DNA from 3 places in the Nocardioides oleivorans genome. Region 3 is predicted to be linked to each of the others. Evidence: riboswitches for the same ligand, from Rfam matches in the RefSeq annotation. Region 3 holds a riboswitch; each other region holds the start of a gene.
The links. A riboswitch is a leader RNA that binds a small molecule or an ion and turns the genes downstream of it on or off. The one in region 3 is predicted to bind cobalamin.
Positions count from the first base shown of each region.

Region 1: linked by a shared signal. The riboswitch ahead of EUA93_RS18510 ((2Fe-2S) ferredoxin domain-containing protein) and the one ahead of cobN (cobaltochelatase subunit CobN) in region 3 are both predicted to bind cobalamin.
Region 2: linked by a shared signal. The riboswitch ahead of EUA93_RS10470 (FecCD family ABC transporter permease) and the one ahead of cobN (cobaltochelatase subunit CobN) in region 3 are both predicted to bind cobalamin.

Region 1 covers NZ_SDWT01000002.1:608,850-611,103, reverse strand. The annotation lists gene EUA93_RS18520 (class I SAM-dependent methyltransferase) at 1-163, shown strand, start outside; gene EUA93_RS18515 (hypothetical protein) at 147-425, opposite strand; gene EUA93_RS18510 ((2Fe-2S) ferredoxin domain-containing protein) at 428-808, opposite strand; cobalamin riboswitch at 862-987, opposite strand; gene EUA93_RS18505 (AI-2E family transporter) at 1,020-2,168, opposite strand; gene EUA93_RS18500 (protein adenylyltransferase SelO) at 2,254-2,254, opposite strand, start outside.
Region 2 covers NZ_SDWT01000001.1:2,186,512-2,188,765, forward strand. The annotation lists gene EUA93_RS10465 (carbohydrate ABC transporter permease) at 1-470, shown strand, start outside; cobalamin riboswitch at 519-702, shown strand; gene EUA93_RS10470 (FecCD family ABC transporter permease) at 828-1,811, shown strand; gene EUA93_RS10475 (ABC transporter ATP-binding protein) at 1,808-2,254, shown strand, end outside.
Region 3 covers NZ_SDWT01000001.1:1,884,596-1,886,849, forward strand. The annotation lists gene EUA93_RS08935 (nitrite reductase) at 4-831, opposite strand; cobalamin riboswitch at 825-971, shown strand; gene cobN (cobaltochelatase subunit CobN) at 1,002-2,254, shown strand, end outside.

The DNA.
Region 1 (2,254 bases), on a different contig from region 3:
GGAGGTCGCCGACGCCCTCCGCCGGGGCGGGCTGGTCGACGTGGCCGTGACCCCGCTCGAGCAGGTCCGCGAGCTCGACCGCGCCCACGGCGTCGCGCCGGGTCACGAGGTGGTGCTGCAGTACCTGCTGACCGGTTGCCGTCCGCTCACGCCGGCCGACTGAGCCGCTGCGCCCAGACGGGGTCGTAGTCGGGGTGCGCGCCGTAGCCGAGCAGCAGCAGCCGGAGCTCGCGCTGCGACGGCAGCAGGCCCGATCGCAGGGTCGCGAGGACCTCGTCGATGATCGCGACCTGGGCGGCGAGACCGGGCCGCAGCAGGTCGCCCTCGCGCGCCGCCTCGCGCTCCCAGAGCCGGGCGAGGTCCTCGGTGAGCCGGTCGACGAGGAAGACGGCCAGCGACGTCAGGTCCGTGTCGAGGTGCCGCACGGTCACACCTTCGTCGCGGTGGCGGACGGCCGGAACGGCGAGCGCCGCAGGCTCTCCGGCAGGTCGGCGACTCCCGGGCCACCCGCCTGCACCCAGTCGGCGATCGCCGAGGCCTCGTGGCGCCCGTTGAGCAGGCCCAGCCACACCGGGCGCGCGCCGGCCCGGCGGGCGCCGGGCGACGGGCTCACCACGACGACGTCGGAGCGCTCGCAGGGGCCGAGGCAGTCCGTGACACGAACGGTCGCGGTGTCGCCGAGCATCGAGCGCAGGGCGTCGAGCCGGGCGGCGTGGTCGACCAGCGGCCGCTTCTTCGTCGTGCCGCAGCAGCAGCCGCGGCAGACGGTGACGGTGGGTCGGTCTGCTCGTGCGAGGGGTCGGTCCATCAGTCCTGCGCTCCATCTCTCGTGGAATCGTCGTGTGCGGAAATGGACGCAGGCGGTCTCCTGACTCCTGGGTCGAGCGCTGTTCCCGGCCTTCCCGGACGTGTGGTCCAGTGGCGTGTTCGGGCGCAGCTCCCCAGTCACAGTGGCGAGGACCGTGTCGGGCTTGCACCGACTTCCCGGTCTGCGTCTGGCGGCGAGTCTAGGGCAGTCGTCAGTCCTCGGCCGTGCGTGGCGCGACGCGCGACCTGGTCCGCGCGTCGACGACCTCGTCGAGGTAGCGCAGCACGACGGCCAGCACGGCCGTGAAGGGCACGGCCAGGAAGGCGCCCGAGATCCCGAACAGCGTGCCGCCGAGGGTGACCGCCAGCAGGACGACGGCCGCGTGGAGGTTCATCGACTTCGACTGCAGGATTGGGGACAGCACGTTGCCCTCCACCTGCTGCACGGCGACGATGAGCGCGAGCGCCAGCAGCGCACCGGTGGGCCCGTTGGACACCAGCGCGATGAGGACGGCGATCGAGCCGGCGACGAAGGCGCCGACGATCGGCACGAACCCGGCGAAGAAGGTGAGGACGGCCAGCGGGACGGCCAGCGGGACGCCGATCAGCAGGAGGCCGCCACCGATGAGGACGGCGTCGATGAGCGACACCAGGGCCTGGGTCCTGATGAAGCCGCCCAGGGTCGCCCAGGCGCGGTCACCGACCTCGGCCAGGTGCCGGCCGGCCGTGGGGCCGGCGAGCCGGCGCACCCACGGCAGGAACCGGGAGCCGTCCTTGACGAACAGGAAGGTCAGGATCAGGACCAGCACCAGGTTGACCAGCCCGTTGGTGATCGCGGAGACCCCGACCAGCACGCCGGAGGCGATGGTGCCGGCCGACCCGGTCAGCTTCTCCTGCAGCCCCTGGAGCCCGGCGTCGATCTGCTCCTTGGAGACGAAGTCGGAGCTCTGCACCCAGTCCTGCACGTGCTGGAGCCCCTCGCTGGCGCTGTCGACGATGTCGCCGCCCTGCGAGGCCACGGACGGGGCGATCGTGTAGCCGACCCCGACCACCACGAGGATGGCGCCGAGGACGGTGATCGCCGCGGCGAGCGCGTTGGGGAGCTTGAGGCGTCGGCGCAGGAAAGAGGCGACCGGCGCCAGGACGGTGCACAGGATCAGGGCCATCAGCACCGGGAAGATGATCACCCAGGCGTACTTGACGACGAGCCCGACCAGCACCAGCCCGAGGGCGATGCCGACGAAGCGCAGGCTCCACCGCGCCGTCCACGACAGGCCGTGGCCGATGGTCTCCTCGCGCGACGGCGGCGCCGGGACGGGCGCAGGCGTGGGGGCGGGTTCGGGGGTGCGTCGTCGAGCCATGGACGACACCTTGTCAGTCCCGGCCCCGGTCCATACCACCCGAGTGGGTCGTGGACCCCGAGACAGCGGTCACAGCGGGGTGGGGT
Region 2 (2,254 bases), 300 kb from region 3:
TCCAGGTCATCATGGTGGCGCTGTTCCGACTCGTCACCGAGCTGCAGCTCTACGGCACCTACTGGGCGGTCATCCTGCCCACCTCGGCCTCGGCGCTCGGGATGTTCCTGGCGCGCCAGTTCTTCCTGGGGATCCCTCGTGACCTGCTCGACGCGGCCCGGCTCGACGGGGCAGGGGAGTGGCGGACCTTCAGCCGCATCGTCCTGCCCAACGCCAAGCCGCTCGTCGCCGTGCTGTTCTTCATGAGCCTGCTGTCGTCGTGGAACGACTTCGCCTGGCCGTTGATCGCCCTCAAGGACAACGAGCTGTTCACCCTGCCGATCGGCCTGCTCTACCTCCAGGGCCAGTACGGGCCCGACTACACCGCGACGATGGCGTACGCGCTGGTCAACGTCGCGCCGATGCTGGTGCTGTTCGTGATCTTCCAGCGGTTCTTCGTGCAGGGCTTCACGTCCAGCGGCCTGCGCTGACGGGCGGCGGGGCGTGGGCCGGGGCGTGGCGCCCCCGGGGTCGCGTGTGTAGATTGACCGCGAGCCAGTCACACCCGCACGTCGGGTGAGGGAATCCGGTGAGAATCCGGAACTGTCGCGCAGCGGTAAGAGGCGACGGGCGAAGCACACAGCCACTGGACCGAGAGGTCTGGGAAGGCGCTTCGTCCGGTTGACCCCGAGTCCGAAAACCTGCTGGTTCGGTCCATCACACGAGCTTCGCGATCTGAGCTCCCGACACCGGCAGGCCCCCCTTTGCACCAGCTCCGTGCTGCGCCCCCGCGCCGCGCCCCGAGGCGTGTCCCCGTCCCGGTCGCGCTCGTCGTCCTCGTCCCGGCGATCCTGGTCACGGCGGTGGTCTCGACCGGCTTCGGTGCCGAGCCGCTTCCGGTCGGCGTCGTCGTCGAGGCGCTGGCGGCCCGCTTCGGCGACGGCCCGCGGGACCCGGCGTACGACGCGATCGTGTGGGAGCTCCGGCTGCCGCGGACCCTGCTCGGGTTCGTGGTCGGTGCGGGCCTCGCGGTCGCCGGGGCCGGCATCCAGACGCTCGTCCGCAACCCCCTGGCCGACCCGTACCTCCTGGGTGTCTCCTCGGGCGCGAGCGTCGGTGCCACGGCCGTCATCACCCTCGGCGTGCTCTCGGGCGCCGGGACGTGGGCGCTGTCGGTCGGTGCGCTCCTCGGCGCGCTGGCGGCCTCCGCGATCGTGTTCGGCATCGCCCTGCTCCAGGGCGGTCTGACGCCGCTGCGCCTGGTGCTCACCGGGACGGTGCTGTCGGCTGCGTTCTCCTCGATCGCCAGCTTCATGGTGTTCAAGAGCTCCGAGCCGCAGGCTGCGCAGTCCGTGCTGTTCTGGCTCCTCGGCTCGCTGTCGGGCACCACGTGGGCCCAGCTGTGGCTGCCGCTGGTGACGGTGGTCGCCTGCTTCGCGCTGCTGATGTCGGCGAGCGGGTGGCTCGACGCCCTCGCGGTCGGACCCGAGACGGCGGCTGCGCTCGGTGTCCCGGTCCCCGCCCTGCGCATCGCACTGTTCGTCCTGCTCTCCGTGCTCGTCGGCGTCCTGGTCGCGGTCGCCGGGGGCATCGGGTTCGTCGGTCTCGTCCTGCCCCACCTCTCGCGCCTCCTCGTCGGCCCGCGACACCGCGCCAGCCTGCCGGTGGCGGCGCTCGCGGGCGGGCTGTTCCTGGTGTGGGTCGACGTGATCACCCGGGTCGCCGTACGCCCGACCGAGATCCCCCTGAGCGTGGTCACCGGGCTGATCGGCGCCCCGATCTTCCTGCTGCTGCTGGGCCGTCGGGCCTACCGGTTCGGAGGCGAGTCATGACCACCGCCGACGTCGCTGCGCCGACAGCGGCGAAGACCGCCCTCGAGGTGCGTGACGTCTCGTGCGCCATCGGCCGCCGCACGATCCTGGCGGGGGTCGACCTCGAGGTGCGTCCGGGGGAGGTGCTCGGGCTGGTCGGCGCCAACGGCAGCGGCAAGTCGACCCTGCTCCGGGCGCTCGCCGGCGTACGTCCGGCCGCGAGGGGCGAGGTCGTCCTCGACGGCGTGCCGCTCTCCTCGATGCGGTCGCGTGAGCGCGCCCGACGCATCGCGTTCGTCGCCCAGGAGGAAGCCGCCCCGGCCGACCTGCTGGTGGTCGAGATGGTCGCGCTCGGGCGAGTGCCGCACCTGCGTGCGTCCGGCGGGATGGACGACGAGTCGCGAGCCGCGGTCGAGGAGGCCCTGCGCCTTGTCGACCTGGAGCACTCCGCCCAGCAGCCGCTC
Region 3 (2,254 bases):
GGGTCACCCGAGAGCGATCAGGGACTTCCACGGGGTCACGACCAGCGCCTCCGGCAGCGTGACCGAGAGCTTTCGGTCGAGCACGCCACCCTCGATCGGGACGTGCACGACTCCTTGCGCGACCTCGCCCGGGGGCGGGGGGTCGGAGGCGACGAGGGCGCGGGGGTCGGGGTCCTGCGAGGGGAGGGCGACCGGGAGCTCGTCGACGTGCCAGGCGGCGTCGTCGCCGCGGCCCCGGACCTGCTGGAAGGCGCGGGCCAGCCCGTTGAGGCGGGCGGCGGCCTCGGTGAGCGGGACGACCGGGCCCCAGGCCGACGACCCGATCCGCAGCTGCACCTCGCCCGGGGAGAGCGCGACCAGGCCGAGGTCGGTCGAGCGCCCGGCGAGGTCGCCGCGGCCGTCGTCGAGGACGAAGAGGAAGCGGCCGGGCAGCGACGCCAGCGACGGTGTGGCGCACATGCGCGCGTCGAGCTCGGCGACGACGGGGCGCAGGTCCGCGCGTCCGCCGACCAAGCCCGACAGCGGTGAGGCCATCACGTTGCGGACGAGCTCGTGCGCCGGGTGGGGCAGCAGCCCGGTGTCGCGGATCGCGGAGACCACCTCGTCCGGCAGCGAAGCACCGGAGCAGGGCAGCGCGCGCAGCTGGAGGTTCGCCCGCTTGGTCAGGTGGACCTGCCCGTCGCCGTACTCCTCCGCGACCGCGACCAGCGACAGCAGTGTCGAGCGCGAGAGGTGACCGCCCGGGAGGCGCAGCCGGACGAGCGCTCCGTCGTCCGCCGGCCACGGTCGGAAGACGCCCGGGCAGAGGTCGCCTCGGGTGCGCTCGGTCATGGGCCGAGTGTGGCAGTAGGCTCGCGGCAGCCACCTGCGTGGGACCAGGAACCCGGTGCGAGTCCGGGGCGGTTCCGCCACTGTCAGGCCCGCCAACCGGTGGGCCGAGCCAGACACTGAGCCACGCGGGATCCGACGAACGAGGGGCGAGAACCCCCCTGGAGGAAATCGTGCGCATCGCACTCCTGTCCACGTCCGACACCGACCTGCTGAGCGCCCGGGCGTCCGGCGCCGACTACGTCCTCGCCAACCCGGCGCGGCCCGGCCACCAGTCGATGGCCGCGGTGATCGAGGGCTGCGACCTCGTCATCGGCCGGCTGCTCGGCTCGCCGCAGGACCTCTGCTCCGGCTTCACCCGTGTCGCCGCGACCGGCATGCCCGTCGTCGTCCTCGGCGGGGAGCAGTCGCCGAGCGCCGAGCTGATGGAGCTGTCGTCGGTGCCGATGGGCGTCGCGGCCGAGGCGCACCGCTACCTCGCCGAGGGCGGCCCGGAGAACCTCACCCAGCTCCACGCCTTCCTCTCCGACACCGTCCTGCTCACCGGCGAGGGCTTCGAGCCGCCCGCGGTGCTGCCGCAGTGGGGGTACGCCACCCGCCCGCAGGCCGAGACGGTCGCGGAGGGCAAGGCCCGGGTCGGGGTGCTCTACTACCGCGCCCACGAGGCGAGCGGCAACACCGCCTTCGCCCACGCGCTCGCCGACGCGGTCGACGCGACCGGCCACGCGGTCGGCGTCCCGATCTTCGCGGGCTCCCTGCGCTCCGCGCCCGACGAGCTGTACGACGCCTTCGGCTCGCTCGACGCGCTGATCGTCACCGTGCTCGCGGCCGGCGGCAGCACGCCCGCGAGCGCCAGCGCGGGCGGCGACGACGAGTCGTGGGACGTGGCGCGGATGTCGGCGCTCGACATCCCGATCATCCAGGGCCTGTGCCTCACGAGCAGCCGCGAGGAGTGGCTCGCCTCCGACGACGGCGTCAGCCCGCTCGACTCGGCGACCCAGATCGCGATCCCCGAGTTCGACGGCCGCATCATCACCGCGCCGTTCTCCTTCAAGGAGGTCGACTCCGACGGGCTGCCGCACTACGTCGCCGACGCCGAGCGCTGCGCGCGCGTGGCCGGCATCGCGGTCAAGCAGGCCCGCCTCCGCTCCCTCCCGAACGCCGAGAAGCGGCTCGCGCTCGTGCTGTCGGCGTACCCCACCAAGCACGCCCGCATCGGCAACGCCGTCGGCCTCGACACCCCCGTCTCCGCGATCCGAATGCTCAACCGGCTGCGGGCGGAGGGCTACGACCTCGGCGCCGACAACGTCGTCACCGACATCCTCGAGCGCGACGCCACCGACACCGAGAAGGGCGACGCGCTGATCCACTCGCTCATCGAGGCGGGCGGCCAGGACGAGGAGTGGCTGACGCACGCGCAGCTGAT